2 regions of the Streptomyces sp. PH9007 genome follow, and region 1 is predicted to be linked to the other one. Evidence: riboswitches for the same ligand, from Rfam matches in the RefSeq annotation. Region 1 holds a riboswitch; the other holds the start of a gene.
What was found. A riboswitch is a leader RNA that binds a small molecule or an ion and turns the genes downstream of it on or off. The one in region 1 is predicted to bind cyclic di-AMP.

Region 1 (7,213 bases):
GGCCATGTCACCACCTACGGCGACGAGCTGTCCGAGGTCCGCGAACGCGCCCGGCACGCCGCCGACTACCTGCGGGGAACGATCGACGAATGAGCATCCGTAACGCGCCGGCCGCACCTCCCGTGGTCGGCCTGGTCATGGGCTCCGACTCCGACTGGCCGGTCATGCAGGCCGCCGCCCAGGCCCTCGACGAGTTCGAGGTGCCCTACGAGGCGGACGTGGTCTCCGCGCACCGCATGCCGCGCGAGATGGTCACCTACGGCGAACGGGCCGCCGAGCGCGGGCTGAAGGCCATCATCGCCGGCGCCGGCGGCGCCGCCCATCTGCCCGGCATGCTCGCCGCCCTCACCCCGCTGCCCGTCATCGGCGTCCCGGTGCCGCTCAAGCACCTGGACGGCATGGACTCGCTGCTGTCCATCGTGCAGATGCCGGCCGGGGTGCCGGTCGCCACCGTCTCGGTGGGCGGCGCCCGCAACGCCGGCCTGCTGGCGGTGCGCATCCTCGCCGCGCACGACCCGAAGCTGCGCGACCGGATGCGGGACTTCCAGACCGTGCTCAACGCGCAGGCCACCGAGAAGGGCCGCAAGCTGCGGGCCTCGCTGCGCAAGGACGGGGAGGCCGCCCGGTGAGCGACCTGAGCGCACACCTGGAGCGGGCCCGCGCCCTGCTCGCCGAACACCCCGTGGTGGACGGCCACAACGACCTGCCGTGGGCGCTGCGCGAGCAGGTCCGCTACGACCTGGACCGGCGCGACATCGCCACCGACCAGAGCGCCCACCTGCACACCGACCTGCCGCGGCTGCGGGCGGGCGGGGTCGGCGCGCAGTTCTGGTCGGTGTACACCCGCTCCGACTACGCCGGCGACGCGGCGGTCAGCTCCACCCTGGAGCAGATCGATGTCGTACGGCAGCTGCTCGCCCGCCACCCCGGCGAACTCGCCCCGGCGGCCTCGGCGGACGAGATGGAGAAGGCGCGCGCCGAGGGCCGGATCGCCTCCCTGATGGGCGCCGAGGGCGGGCACTCCATCAACAACTCGCTGGCCACGCTGCGCGCCCTGTACACGCTGGGCGTGCGCTACATGACGCTCACCCACAACGACACCATCGACTGGGCGGACTCGGCCACCGACGAGCCCCGGCACGGCGGCCTCAGCGCGTTCGGCGAGGAGGTCGTGCGCGAGATGAACCGGATCGGCATGCTCGTCGATCTCTCCCACGTCTCCGCCGACACCATGCGCGACGCGCTGCGGGTCAGCGAGGCGCCGGTGATCTTCTCGCACTCCTCGGCGCGCGCCGTGTGCGACCACCCGCGCAACATCCCCGACGACGTGCTGGCCGCGCTGCCGGGCAACGGCGGGGTGGCGATGGCGACCTTCGTGCCGAAGTTCGTGCTGCCGGCGGCGGTGGAGTGGACGCGCCGCGCGGACGAGAACATGCGCGCGCACGGGCTGCACCACCTGGACACCACGGAAGCCGGTATGCGCGTCCAGCGGGCCTTCGAGGAGGCCCACCCGCGTCCGGTGGCGACCCCGGCGACGGTGGCCGACCATCTGGACCACATGCGCGAGGTGGCGGGCGTCGATCACCTCGGCATCGGCGGTGACTTCGACGGCACGGCGTTCCTGCCCCAGGGCCTGGACTCGGTGGCGGGCTACCCCAACCTCATCGCGGAGCTGCTGCGGCGCGGCTGGTCGGACGCCGATCTGGCCAAGCTGACCTGGCAGAACGCGGTCCGCGTGCTGCGTGACGCGGAGACGGTGGCCGCCGGTCTCGGCGCGCGGCGCGGTCCCTCGAACGCCACCATCGAGCAGCTGGACGGCCCGGTCACTGCCGATTCCGGACATTGAGAACATTGGGTGGGATAGCGTCTCTTGGGAGATGCGTGGTGACCGACCTCACTTTCCGCCCCTGACGGGGTTCCGGCGAGGTGCGGGGCGCCGCTCCGCAAGGTCGGCAAGTGGGACATTCATACGTGAAGTTGGTGCAGAACGGGAATGATCGCCCGAAGGTGATCATTCCCGTTTCTGTTGCGTGATCAAGCCCGCGCCCGCCGCCGCTTGTTGTCTTGTCCGAATTAACGGGATTACGGTGCTCCCGCGTCGCACCCGCGACGATCCGCGACCGGACGCCCAATCCTGTCACCGGCCACGGAAACGCAGTCCTTCCCCATGACAGGAGCGGGGGAACCACTTCCCGCCGGCCCGTACGCAGCACGGACCGGCTCGGGGTGAAGCCACCGCCGCGCGGCTCGTCCGACGGCAGTGGCCGGGCTCCTTCTCGGCCCGAACCCGACAGCTCACCTCGCAGGCGATGAGAGGAGTCCCCGTATGTCCGGACGCGGTCGTCACCGCGCCTCGCGCGCCCATCGCTTCACCCGTCTCACCCGTGCCTCCGTGCTGCTGGCCATCGGCGGCGCCGGCATCGCCGTGCCGCTGGCCACCGCCGGTGCCGCACACGCCGCCGACGAGCCGGCCGTCACCGCCACGTACACCGTCAAGGCTGGTGACACCCTGAGCAAGATCGCCCGCGACCTGGGTCTGGAGGGTGGCTGGAAGGGTCTGTACGCCGACAACAAGGCCGCCATCGGCGCCGACGCCGGTCTCATCAAGCCCGGCCTGAAGCTGGAGCTGTCCACCTACGCGGGCACCAAGACGGCCACCGCCGAGGTGGAGACCCCCGCGGCGGAGCCCGCCCCGGCGACCGGCGGCTGGGTCTCCCCGATCGCCGACGGCGCCCTGGCGACCGGCTACAAGGTGGCCGGCTCCATGTGGGCCAGCGGCTACCACACCGGCATCGACTTCCCGGCCGCCACCGGCACCCCGGTGCTGGCCGTGGGCGACGGCGAGGTCATCTCGGCCGGCGACGGCGGCAGCTACGGCAACCAGGTCGTCATCCAGCACGCGGACGGCCACTACAGCCAGTACGCCCACCTGTCCTCGCTCTCGGTGAGCGCCGGCCAGTCGGTGTCCGCCGGTGACGAGATCGGCGGCGTCGGCAGCACCGGCAACAGCACCGGGCCGCACCTGCACTTCGAGATCAGGACCGGCGCCGACTACGGCTCGGACATCGACCCGCTGGCCTACCTGCGGGCCCAGGGCGTCACTCTCTGACGCCTCCCCGACGGCCGCCCGCACCGGCCCCGCCCGCCCCGCCGCCCCCCCGTGGACGGCGGGGCGGGCGTTCTCCGTACCCGCCCCGGGCCCCGGCTTATCCGCCCGGCCCCCGGCTCCGGCTCAGCGGCTGAGGTTCTGGTAGCGGCGTACCGCCAGCGGCGCGAACACCGCGACCAGGACCACCGGCCACGCGATGGCGAGCGCCATCGCGTTCTCCGTCGGCCAGCTGGCGCCCGCCGTGTGCAGACCCGGGTTGCCGAACAGCTCCCGGATCGCCGACACCGTCGCCGACAGCGGGTTCCACGCCGAGATCGTGCCCAGCCACCCCGGCATCAGCTCGGGCGCCACGAACACGTTGGAGACCGCGGTCAGCGGGAAGGCCAGCGGGAAGACGATGACGCCGACCGTGTCCGGGTTGGGCACCAGCAGCCCCACGAAGATCCCGACCCAGGTCATCGCGATCCGCAGCGCCAGTACGAGCGCCACCGCCAGCAGCGCGTACCCGATGCCGCGGTGCCAGGTCCAGCCCACCAGCAGCCCGCATCCCACCAGGACGGCGATCTCCAGCAGCGCCCGGAACAGATCCGCGACGCTGCGCCCGGTCAGCAGCGCGGAGCGGGCGATCGGCAGCGAACGGAACCGGTCCACCACCCCGCGCTGGGCGTCGTGCGCGACCGAGGTGGCGGTGGCCCCCATCCCGTACAGCATGGTCATCGCGAACACGCCCGGCAGCAGGAACTCCCGGTAGTTGCCGCCGTCCGGCAGCTGCATGCCGCTGCCGAAGACGTAGCCGAAGACCAGCACGAACATGATCGGCAGCATGAAGTAGATGCCGATCTCCTCGGGCGAGCGCACCACGTGCGCCATGTTGCGGCCCGTCATCACCCAGCTGTCGGCCGCCGCCAGACGGAGCTTCCTCATGCCGCCACCTCCGTCTTCCCCGTACGCCCCGCCGTGAGGTGCAGGAACGCCTCGTCGAGGGTCGGCCGCCGGGTGCCGATGTCCTCCACCGTCAGTCCGGCGTCGTGCAGACCCCGTACGACCTCGGTCAGCGCCGCCACCCGGTCGGTGACCGGGACGCCCACCCGCCGGGTGTCCGGGTCGGTGGTGGCGGGCGCGCCCGCTATCCGCTCCAGCAGGGCGGCCACCGTCACCAGGTCCCCGGCCCGCCGGGTGACGATCTCCACCCGGTCGCCCCCGATGCGGGCCTTCAGCTCGTCGGCGGTGCCCTCGGCGATGACCCGGCCCGCGTCGACCACCGAGATGCGGTCGGCGAGCTGGTCGGCCTCCTCCAGGTACTGCGTGGTCAGCAGCACGGTGGTGCCGGCGGCGAGCAGGTCGCGCACCGCGTCCCACACCTCGTTGCGGCTGCGCGGGTCGAGTCCGGTGGTGGGCTCGTCCAGGAACAGCACCCGGGGGGTGCGGATGATGCTGGCGGCCAGGTCCAGCCGGCGCCGCATGCCGCCGGAGTACTGTCCGGCCGACTTGGCGCCGGCGGCGGTGAGGCCGAACCGCTCCAGCAGTTCGTCGGCGCGCCGTCCGGCCGCCGCCTTGGACATCCGGTGCAGCCGCCCGAACATCACCAGGTTCTGCCGGCCGCTGAGCGTCTCGTCGACGGCGGCGTACTGGCCGGTGAGCCCGATGGCGCCGCGTACCCGCTGCGGCTCGCGCGCCACGTCCAGGCCGCAGACGGTGGCCCGGCCCGCGTCGTACCGCAGCAGGGTGGCCAGCGCCCGCACGGCGGTGGTCTTGCCGGCGCCGTTGGGGCCGAGCACACCGTGCAGGGTGCCCGTCTCGACGGTGAGATCGAATCCGTTGAGGGCGTAGGTGCCCCCGTACCGCTTGCGCAGCCCCTCGGCCACGATGGCGTGCTCTGCCATGGGTGGTGCCTTTCCCGTCCCCGAAACTGTGTATCAAGTACACTACTGTCTACAAGATACACAGTTTTAAGATGGCGTCAATCGTGAACGGGACCGGAGGAGAACGGCATGGCGGCGCGGCGCGACCCCGAGCACACGGCCGACCTGCTGTGGCGCAGGCAGCGGCCGGGCAGCCGCGGGCCACGCGGTGCACTGACGGTGGATCAGATCGTGGACACCGCGGTGGAGCTCGCGGACGCGGAGGGCATGGCCGGGGTGACCATGGGCAAGGTCGCCAAGCGGCTGGGAGTCACCACCATGTCGCTGTACCGGTACATCCCCGGCAAGGACGACCTCGTCGACCTGATGTTCGAACAGGCGACCGGGCGGCCGGAGACCACCGACTGGCCCACCGAGTGGCGCGCCCGGGTCCGGGCCTTCTCGCACGCCCAGTACCAGGTCCTGATGGCCCGGCCCTGGCTGCTCGACGTCCCCATCGGCACCCCGCCCATGGGGCCCAACAACGTCGCCTGGATGGAAGCGGGCCTGTCCGCCATGGAGCCCACCCCGCTCACCCCCGAGGACCGGATGGGCGTGCTCAGCGTGATCTCCGGCTACGCGCTGACCGAGGCGCGCCAGGCCGAAGTGGTCCGCCGCGCCGCCCCCTCCACCGGCCTGACCTACACCGAATGGGGCGCCGCGTACCACCAGGTGCTGGCCAGGGTGGTGGAGGAGGGGTGCTACCCGGCGCTCAGCGCGATCGTGGAGGCCGGCGTCTTCGCCGATGACCGCACCACGCCGGAGGAGGAGTTCTTCTACGGCCTCGACTTCATCCTCGACGGGGTCGAGGCCCTCATGGAAAAACGGCGGGCGGCCCAGGGCATCGCGCCCTGACCGCCCGCCGTTCCCGGCCCGTGCGTCAGGGCAGGTTGCGCGCCATCACGATGCGCTGGATCTGGTTGGTGCCCTCATAGATCTGGGTGATCTTGGCGTCCCGCATCATCCGCTCCACCGGGTAGTCCCGGGTGTAGCCGTAGCCGCCCAGCAGCTGCACCGCGTCCGTGGTGATCTCCATCGCCGCGTCCGAGGCGTAGCACTTCGCCGCCGCGCCGAAGAACGTGAGGTCGGAGTCGCCGCGCTCCGAGCGCGCCGCCGCCGCGTACGTCAGCTGGCGGGCCGCCTCCAGCTTCATCGCCATGTCGGCCAGCATGAACTGCACGCCCTGGAAGTCACCGACCGGACGCCCGAACTGCTTGCGCTCGGCGACGTACCCCTTGGCGTAGTCCAGCGCGCCCTGCGCGATGCCCAGCGCCTGCGCCGCGATGGTGATCCGAGTGTGGTCCAGAGTCCGCATCGCGGTGGCGAAGCCGGTGCCCTCCTCGCCGATCAACCGGTCGGCCGGGATGCGGACGTTGTCCAGGTAGACCTCGCGGGTCGGCGAGCCCTTGATGCCGAGCTTCTTCTCCGGGGCGCCGAAGGACACGCCCTCGTCGCCCTTCTCCACCACGAACGCCGAGATCCCGCCCCGGGTGCGCTTGTCCGCGTCGGTGACCGCCATCACCGTGTAGTACTCGGAGACCCCGGCGTTGGTGATCCAGCGCTTCACGCCGTTGAGGACATACGTGTCGCCCTCCCGCACCGCCCGGGTGCGCATCCCGCCCGCGTCCGAGCCGGCGTCCGGCTCCGACAGCGCGTACGAGAACATCGCCTCGCCCCGCGCCAGCGGCGCCAGGTACCGCGCCTTCAGCTCCTCCGAGCCCGACAGCAGCACCGGCATCGACCCCAGCTTGTTGACCGCCGGGATGAGGGAGGAGGAGGCGCACACCCGCGCCACCTCCTCGATCACGATCACCGTGGCCAGGGCGTCCGCACCGCCGCCCCCGTAGCTCTCGGGCACGTGCACCGCGTGCAGATCACTGGCCACCAGGGCGTCCAGCGCCTCCTGCGGGAAGCGGCCCTGCTCGTCCACCTCCGCCGCGTGCGGGGCGATCTTCGCCTCGGCGAGGGCGCGTACGGATTCCCGGAGCAGCTCGTGCTCCTCGGCCGGCCGGTAGAGATCGAAGTCCGCTGCTCCTGCCACCGCACTCACTCCCGTGTGACGCGCCACCATGCTAATGACTGTTAAGTAACTTAACCCTAGATCCTGGGACCCTCCCCCCGCCAGACGGGGACTATGCTCGCTTCATGCCCCCGCTCAAGATCACCGTCATCGGCACCGGCTATCTCGGCGCGACCCATGCCG
Region 2 (7,213 bases), 1.3 Mb from region 1:
CTGTTGCTGCGCTCCGTGTACAACCATCTGCGCAACCGGCCGCGCCGCGATCTGCGGGTGACCGTCGAGGTGGCGGGGAATCTGCGGGTGACGGTGGAGGGGGACCGTACGTACTCGCGCGGTGAGCTGGCCGAGAAGGCGCGGCTGGCGGCGGAGGCGATCGACCCGGGGGCGGGGGCCGGGCCCGGCTCGGGTTCGGGTCCCGGCCCCGGCGCGGCTCCTGGTCCGGGCCCTGGTTCGGGCCCCGCCGAGTGACGGGGCGGTGAGCTTTCAGCCGGACGCCGGGCGGTCCCGGGTGGTGCTGATCGGGGTGGCGCGGTACGACCACGCCGCCGACTATCCGCCGCTGCCCTCGGTGACGGCGAACATCGATCAGTTGTACGAGGCGCTCGGCGACGACGTGCTCGGCCGGCTCGGTCCCGCGCTCCTGCCCCCGCTGCACTCTCCCCGCCGCGAGGAGATCGTCCGCACCGTCCGGCGCGCGGCGGAGGAGGCCGAGAGCCTCCTGCTGTGCTACTTCAGCGGGCACGGTCAGCTCGTCGAGGAGGAGTCCGGGCCCGGCCGGCTGCACCTGCAACCCCGCGAGGCGAGCGCGAGGGAGGCCGGACTGCTGGGCATCCGGTACGCCGAGCTGCGCGACCTGCTGTGCCGTACCCGCGCCGAGCGGGTGGTGCTGATCCTGGACTGCTGCTTCTCGGGCAACGCCCGCCTGGAGCCGCTGCGGGAGGAGGTGCCGTTCGCACTGGTGACCTCCTCCCGGCCGCTGGGCCGGCAGGACGCCGGGGACGGCCGGGGCCCGACCCCGTTCACGGCCGCGCTGCTCGACATCCTGCGGGAGGGCACCGGCAGCCCCGACGGGGGGCCGGTGACGGTCGCGGCGCTGCGCGCACCGCTGCGGGAGAGGGCCGGGCGGGACGCGGCGGCGGCGCCCGCCGACAGCGACCCCGACGACTGGCAGCCGTACGTCGGTTTCCAGAACGGCGCCGAGGACACCGTGCTGTCCCAGGCGATCGCCACCCCGCCGCCGCGTGCGGCGCGCCGGCTGCTGCCCGCCTGGCCGGCCACGGCCCGGCGCCTGATCAGGGAGCGCCCGGCCCGCGCCCTGCTCGTGGCGGCCGGTGCGGCGCTGGCCGGTACGGGCCTGCTGGCGCTGGGCGCCGCGGTCGGCGGCGCGCTCAACCCGCCGCCCCCCGACTGCCCCGTCCCGCTGGAGCTGCGGATCCTGACCAGCCCCGAGTACGAGCGGCCCCTCGCCCGGGTACTGGAGACGTTCGAGGGCTCGGCGGCGGCGCGGGAGGCCATCGGCGGCCGTCCGGCGGGCTGCCGCCAGCTGAACGCCTTCGTCTACGCGGCCCCCGACGGGGACGCCGCGCAGGCGCTGGGCCGCTCGGCCGCCTGGGCGGAGCCGGAACGCACCTGCGCGGCCGACGCCTCGTCGCACGCGGCGGGGCAGGAGTGCGCGCGGCCGCTGCGCGACATCGGGCCGCGCCCGGATGTGTGGCTGCCGTCCTCCTCGATCGCGTTACGGGGGACGGCGGAGGCTGTGGACGGGGCGGAGAGCGCCGCGTACCCGGGGGAGCCGGTGACGGTGGCCACCTCGCCCGCCGTCGTCCTGCTGCCGGGCGAGCCGCCGGGTGGACTGCGGCGCTCCGGCGAGCCGCTGGAACGGCTGCTGGCGGCGGCCGGCGAGCAGGACCTCACGGTGGTACGGGCCCGCCCCGCGGGCTCGGCGGCGGCGCTGCTGCACGGGATGACGGCCGGGCCTGGCGGGATCCGGGACGTGCCGCTGCCGCCGGCGGACGACGCGGCGCTGCTGTGCTCGCTGGCGCGGCCGGCGGGCGGCGGGCCCGCCACTGCGGCGCCGGCGCTGCTGGTCGCGGAGCGGACGGCGGTGGACCTGGTGCGCGCCGAGCGGCGTCCGGCCTGCCTGAGCGGTGCGGCCGGCGCCCATCTCGACCAGCTGGCCTGGGACCAGCGGTACCGGGCGTACTACCCGCGGGACGTACCGCCGCTCGATCTGACGTTCGTGCCCGTGCACTGGGAGCACGCCGCCGCCGACGACGCGGAGCGGCGGGAGGCGATCGGGCGGCTGGGGGCGTGGCTGGGCTCGGCGGAGGGGACGCGGGCGCTGGGCGCGCAGGGCTTCCGGGACCCGCGGGACGAGCGGCGCGCGCTGATCGAGGCGCCGCCGCTGAATCACGAGGCGTTCGTGACCGCGCCCGCGCTGCCCCGGCTGCTGGCGCCGGACGAGGCGGCGGCGGCCGGGTATCTGCGCGCGGAGGAGAGCCGGCAGGGGCCGCGCGACGTGGTGTTCGTGGTGGACGTGTCCTCGGGTTCGTACGCCCGGGAAGCGCAGTACGCGGCGCTGCTGCGGACGGCGATCGGGGTGCTGGGGCCCGAGGACGGGTACGCGCTGCTGGCGACACCGGGCGGCGGCGCCGGTCCGGTGCATACGGTGCGGGGCCTGGCGCCGTACGACGGGGCGGACGGGGTACGGGCGGCGGTCGACGCGCTCGCCCCGGTGGAACGGCACGCCCCGATCACCCCGGCGCTGGAGGCGGGCCTCGCGCTGCTGACGCGGGAGCCGGACGCCGCAGAGCCGGACCGGGGCCGGCTGGTGGTGCTGATCACCGATGACGAGGACAGCGCCGGGCGGCTGGACGTACCTGCGGACGCGGCGCCGCCGGTCGCTGTCGTCTCGTACGGCTCGCTCGGCTGCGAGCACCTGTACAACCGGATGCTCATCGCCTCGGGCGGCCTGTGTTTCGACAGCTCGGGGTCGCCGGGGGCGGCGCTCGCCGGGACCCTGCGGGGCCTGACCGCGCCCCGGGAGCCGTGATGACGCGGCATCGCGCGGTACGGGCGCGGGTACTGTCGGGGCTGCTGGCGCTGTCGGTGGCGGCCGGGTGCAGCGGGGCGCCGGACCCGGGCCGGACTCCGGCCCGGCCGGACGACGGGCGCCCGCTGGTGGTGGTCAGCGGCGCGGACCTGACCAGCCGCGAGGGCGAGGGCGTACGGCAGGCGCTGATCGACGCCTGGAACGCGGACGAGGACAACCGCCCGGCCCGGCTGGTGGAGCTGCCGCGCACCGAGGACGGCCAGCACAGTGAGCTGATCGCCGCGCTCCAGTCGGGCAGCGCCGACTTCGACGTGCTGAACCTGGACACCACCTGGGTACCGGAGTTCGCCGAGGCCGGGCTCATCCGTCCGCTGGACGACACCCTGCTGGACGCCGGCTTCCTGGCCCAGGCCGCACAGGCGGGCCGCTGGCGCGAGCGGGCGTACGCCGTGCCGTTCAACACCGACGTCGGACTCCTCTACTACCGCCAGGACCTGCTCACCGCGCTCGGCCGCGAACCGGGGGAACTGCTGGGCCACGAGACGCTCGGCGAGCTGATCGCGCAGTGGCCGGGCGGCCAGGAACACCCGCTGTACGTCACGCAACTGCGCCCGTACGAGGGGCTGACGGTCAACGTGCTGGAGGCGTTCTGGAGCGTGGGGGTGGAGCTGACCGACGAGCGGGGCCGCTACCGGGGCAGCGAGGAGGAACTGCGGCGCGGGCTGAGGGAACTGCTGCGGATCGCGGACGGCAGCAAGCTGAGCGAACGCGCCCGGGAGGCGGACGAGACCGGCGCGCTGCGCGAGTTCACGGGGGAGACGGACGGCGGCGACCCGTCCGGGGTGGTGCTGATGCGGAACTGGCCGTACGCGTACCAGCACCTGGACGCCACGCTGCCGGACGGCGCGGACTTCGGTGTGGTCCCGCTGCCGGGGGCGGCGGCGCTGGGCGGGCAGTCGCTCGCGGTCTCGGCCGACAGCGCGCGGGCGGCGGACGCCGAGCGGCTGATCCGCTTCCTGACGGCGGAGCCGGACAGCCAGCGCAGGCTGCTGGAAGCGGGGTTCGCTCCGGCCCTGCGGGACGCGTACGGCATCGGGGACCCGACGGAACTGGACTGCGCGGCCGTCACGGCGGTGGCGGTGCCCCGGGCGCCGGGGGAGCCGGCGGAGGGCGCGGTGCGCGAGGTGCCGCCGGGGTATCCGGAGTTGCTGTGGTGCGCGCTGGAGGAGGCCAGGGCACGGCCGGCGAGCCCGTACTATCCGGCGTTCTCGCGCGAGTTGCGGCAGGAGGTGGCGCAACTGCTGGCCGGGAACGGGTCGGTGGAGGGGACGGCGGAGCGGCTGCACCAGAAGCTGGCGCTCGCACTGGAGGGACGCCTTTCACCGTGAGTGATCGGAAGACATCACTCCGATAACAACTGACACACCGTCAGAAACACTTGCCATGGCAGCAACAAAAATCTATGGGGTAATTTGCCATGATCCACACCTGTTTGAGGGGGGAAAGTGCCTGACTCAATTCCCGGATCCACTTGGAATTACGGCGGGCCGTCTATTAACGTTCGATAACGCAGCGCGGTCGTCTCCGCCGTCGCCAAGACGGCGGTCGTGCTGTACCGCCTAATCCACGGCACGCCACCAGCGCGCCGGGAACCGGGGAACCACCACTTGGGGTGCATCGGACGGCCCACCGTCCGTAGGAGACCTTCCTGCTCCGAACCCGTCAGCTAACCCGGTCGGCGAAGGAAGGAAAGGAGAACGCCTCCGTGGCGTCGAACCCGCACGGGTCCCACCCCGCCTACTACGGGCCGCAGACCATCGAGGACGAGCCCCGTACCGAGTGGAACCCCAGCGCCGAGACCCTGCGCCCCGTGCGCGGCCGGCACCGGGTCGCCCGGCAGCGTGGCGGCACCATGGCACGCAGCCGCGCGGTCCTCGGCGTCGGCATGTTCGCCGCCGTCGGTGCCGGCGGCATGGCCACCGCCCAGGAGGGCGGCACGGGTTCCGTACCCGGCCTCGACTCCGTGCGCTCCATCCCCGACCAGATCCCCGTCCTCGGCGACCTGATCTCCTCCCCGGAGAGCGAGCCGGAGGTGCAGGACACCACCTCGGTGACCGCGTTCACCGAGGCCCAGGACGCCGGCGAGGCGCTGCGCGCCCGCATCCTCCAGCAGGCCGAGGAACAGGAAGCCACCGCCCAGGCCGCCGAGCACGCCCAGGTCCTGGCCAGCGCGCAGAGCGACGCCGTCGCCGCCGCCGCCGAACTCGCCGAGGCCGAGCGGCTCGCCGAGGAGCAGCGGCAGCGCGAGGCCGAGGAAGAGCGTCAGCGCCTGGAGGAGGAGCGCCGCCTCGCCGAACTGCGCGCCAGCTACACCCTCCCCCTCACCAGCTACACGCTGTCCTCCGGCTTCGGCGCCAGCGGCTCCATGTGGTCCTCGACCCACACCGGGACCGACTTCGCCGCCCCCACCGGCACCCCCGTGAAGAACGTGCACACCGGCACCGTCAAGGAAGCCGCCTGGGCCGGCTCGTACGGCTACCGCATCATCATCGAGCAGGAGGACGGCACCGAACTCTGGTACTGCCACCTCTCCTCGATGAACGTCACCGCGGGACAGTCCGTCGACACCGGCGACACCATCGGCCGGGTCGGCTCCACCGGGAACTCCTCGGGGCCCCACCTGCACCTGGAGGTCCGCCCCGGCGGCGGTGACCCGATCGACCCGCTGGCGTGGCTGCGTGGCAAGGGCCAGGCGGTCTGACCGGCCAACGACCATCCCCCCACACCGCCGCCGGCCCTGGTGACTCCCCCCGACACCAGGGCCGGCGGCATACCCTGACCGCCATGAACCCCATCGGCGATCTTCAGGTGTCCGGGCTCTGCCTGGGCGGCAATGTCTTCGGCTGGACGGCGGACGAGGCCGAATCCTTCGCGGTACTGGACGCGTACGTCGCGGCCGGCGAGAACTTCATCGACACCGCCGACGCCTACTCGGCCTGGGTGGAGGGCCACCGCGGCGGCGAGTCCGAAACGGTGATCGGCCGCTGGCTGGCGCGCCGCGGCCGGCGCGACGACGTGGTGGTGGCCACCAAGGTGGGCCGCCACCCGGAGCACATGGGCCTGTCGGCCGACACCATCAAGGCGGCGGCGGACGCCTCGCTGCGCCGCCTGGGCGTGGACCACATCGACCTCTACTACACCCACTTCGACGACGAGTCCGTCGAGGTCGCGGAGATCATCACGGCCCTGGACGACCTGGTCCGCGCGGGCAAGGTCCGCGAGATCGGCGCCTCCAACATCTCCCCGGACCGCCTGGAGGCCTCGCTGGCCTTCTCCACCCGGGAGAACAAGGCCCGCTACACGGCCCTCCAGCCCCGCTACAACCTGATGTCCCGGGACAGCTACGAAGGCCCCCTCGCCGACCTGGCCACCCGCCACGGGCTGGCGGTCATGCCGTACTCGGCCCTGGCCAGCGGCTTCCTGACCGGCAAGTACCGCCCCGGCGCCCCCGTCACCAGCGCCCGCTCGACCGCGGCCTCCCGCCACCTGGACACGGACCGGGGCCGCGCCGTGCTGTCGGCCCTGGACGAGGTGGCGACGGCCCACAACACCGAACTCTCCACCATCGCCCTCTCCTGGCTGGCGGCCCGCCCCACCATCACCGCCCCCATCGCCAGCGCCCGCACCCCCGACCAACTCCCCCCACTCCTGAAGTCCACCACCGTGACCCTCACGGAAACAGACCTCACGACCCTGACAAACGCCTCGGCCTGAGGAAGCCGGTGGGTGGACGATCACATACGATCGTTCGGTCCGTTGTGGCCGAGAACTGGAGGGCGCGTGAACGAGGGATCGCGGAGCGCCGATCCGCGCCCCACGCCGTCCTCCGCCGCGGTCTCCTCCCGCATGAGCCGGCAGGCCAGCCGCAACACCGGTCCCGAGCTGGCGATCCGTCGTCTTCTCCACGCCACCGGGCACCGATACCGCCTGCACCGGAAGGTGCCCGGGATGTCCCGTCGAACCATCGACATCGCCTTCCCGGGCCCCAAGGTCGCCGTATTCGTGGACGGCTGCTTCTGGCACGGTTGCCCCGAACACGCGACGCAGCCGAAGGCGAACAAGGACTGGTGGCGCCAGAAACTCGACAAGAACATCAACCGGGACCGGGAGACGACCGAGCGATTGTCCGCCGAGGGCTGGAGGGTGCTGCGCTTCTGGGAGCACGAGAAGCCGGATGCGGTGGCCGTCCGGATCGCCCAAGTGGTGGCTGCCCGCGGGGCGGGCGAATGACAACAAGAATGAGGGAGAGATCTTGATCTGCCTCGCACCTCCGGACAGGGAAATGACCGACGTTCATATGTGAGACGTACGAGG

Region 2: it holds a riboswitch for cyclic di-AMP, as region 1 does, so the genes downstream of both, ACTFAP_RS15700 (M23 family metallopeptidase) here and ACTFAP_RS09445 (peptidoglycan DD-metalloendopeptidase family protein) in region 1, are expected to answer to the same signal.

The regions. Positions count from the first base shown of each region.
Region 1 covers NZ_CM187440.1:2,108,504-2,115,716, reverse strand. Annotated here, with positions in the region: gene ACTFAP_RS09460 (5-(carboxyamino)imidazole ribonucleotide synthase) at 1-93, shown strand, start outside; gene purE (5-(carboxyamino)imidazole ribonucleotide mutase) at 90-629, shown strand; gene ACTFAP_RS09450 (membrane dipeptidase) at 635-1,846, shown strand; cyclic di-AMP (ydaO/yuaA leader) riboswitch at 2,150-2,321, shown strand; gene ACTFAP_RS09445 (peptidoglycan DD-metalloendopeptidase family protein) at 2,327-3,109, shown strand; gene ACTFAP_RS09440 (ABC transporter permease) at 3,233-4,033, opposite strand; gene ACTFAP_RS09435 (ATP-binding cassette domain-containing protein) at 4,030-4,992, opposite strand; gene ACTFAP_RS09430 (TetR/AcrR family transcriptional regulator) at 5,101-5,865, shown strand; gene ACTFAP_RS09425 (acyl-CoA dehydrogenase family protein) at 5,891-7,051, opposite strand; gene ACTFAP_RS09420 (nucleotide sugar dehydrogenase) at 7,156-7,213, shown strand, end outside.
Region 2 covers NZ_CM187440.1:3,427,084-3,434,296, forward strand. Annotated here, with positions in the region: gene ACTFAP_RS15685 (effector-associated constant component EACC1) at 1-255, shown strand, start outside; gene ACTFAP_RS15690 (caspase, EACC1-associated type) at 263-2,839, shown strand; gene ACTFAP_RS15695 (extracellular solute-binding protein) at 2,839-4,227, shown strand; cyclic di-AMP (ydaO/yuaA leader) riboswitch at 4,446-4,595, shown strand; gene ACTFAP_RS15700 (M23 family metallopeptidase) at 4,605-5,600, shown strand; gene ACTFAP_RS15705 (aldo/keto reductase) at 5,684-6,613, shown strand; gene ACTFAP_RS15710 (very short patch repair endonuclease) at 6,680-7,129, shown strand.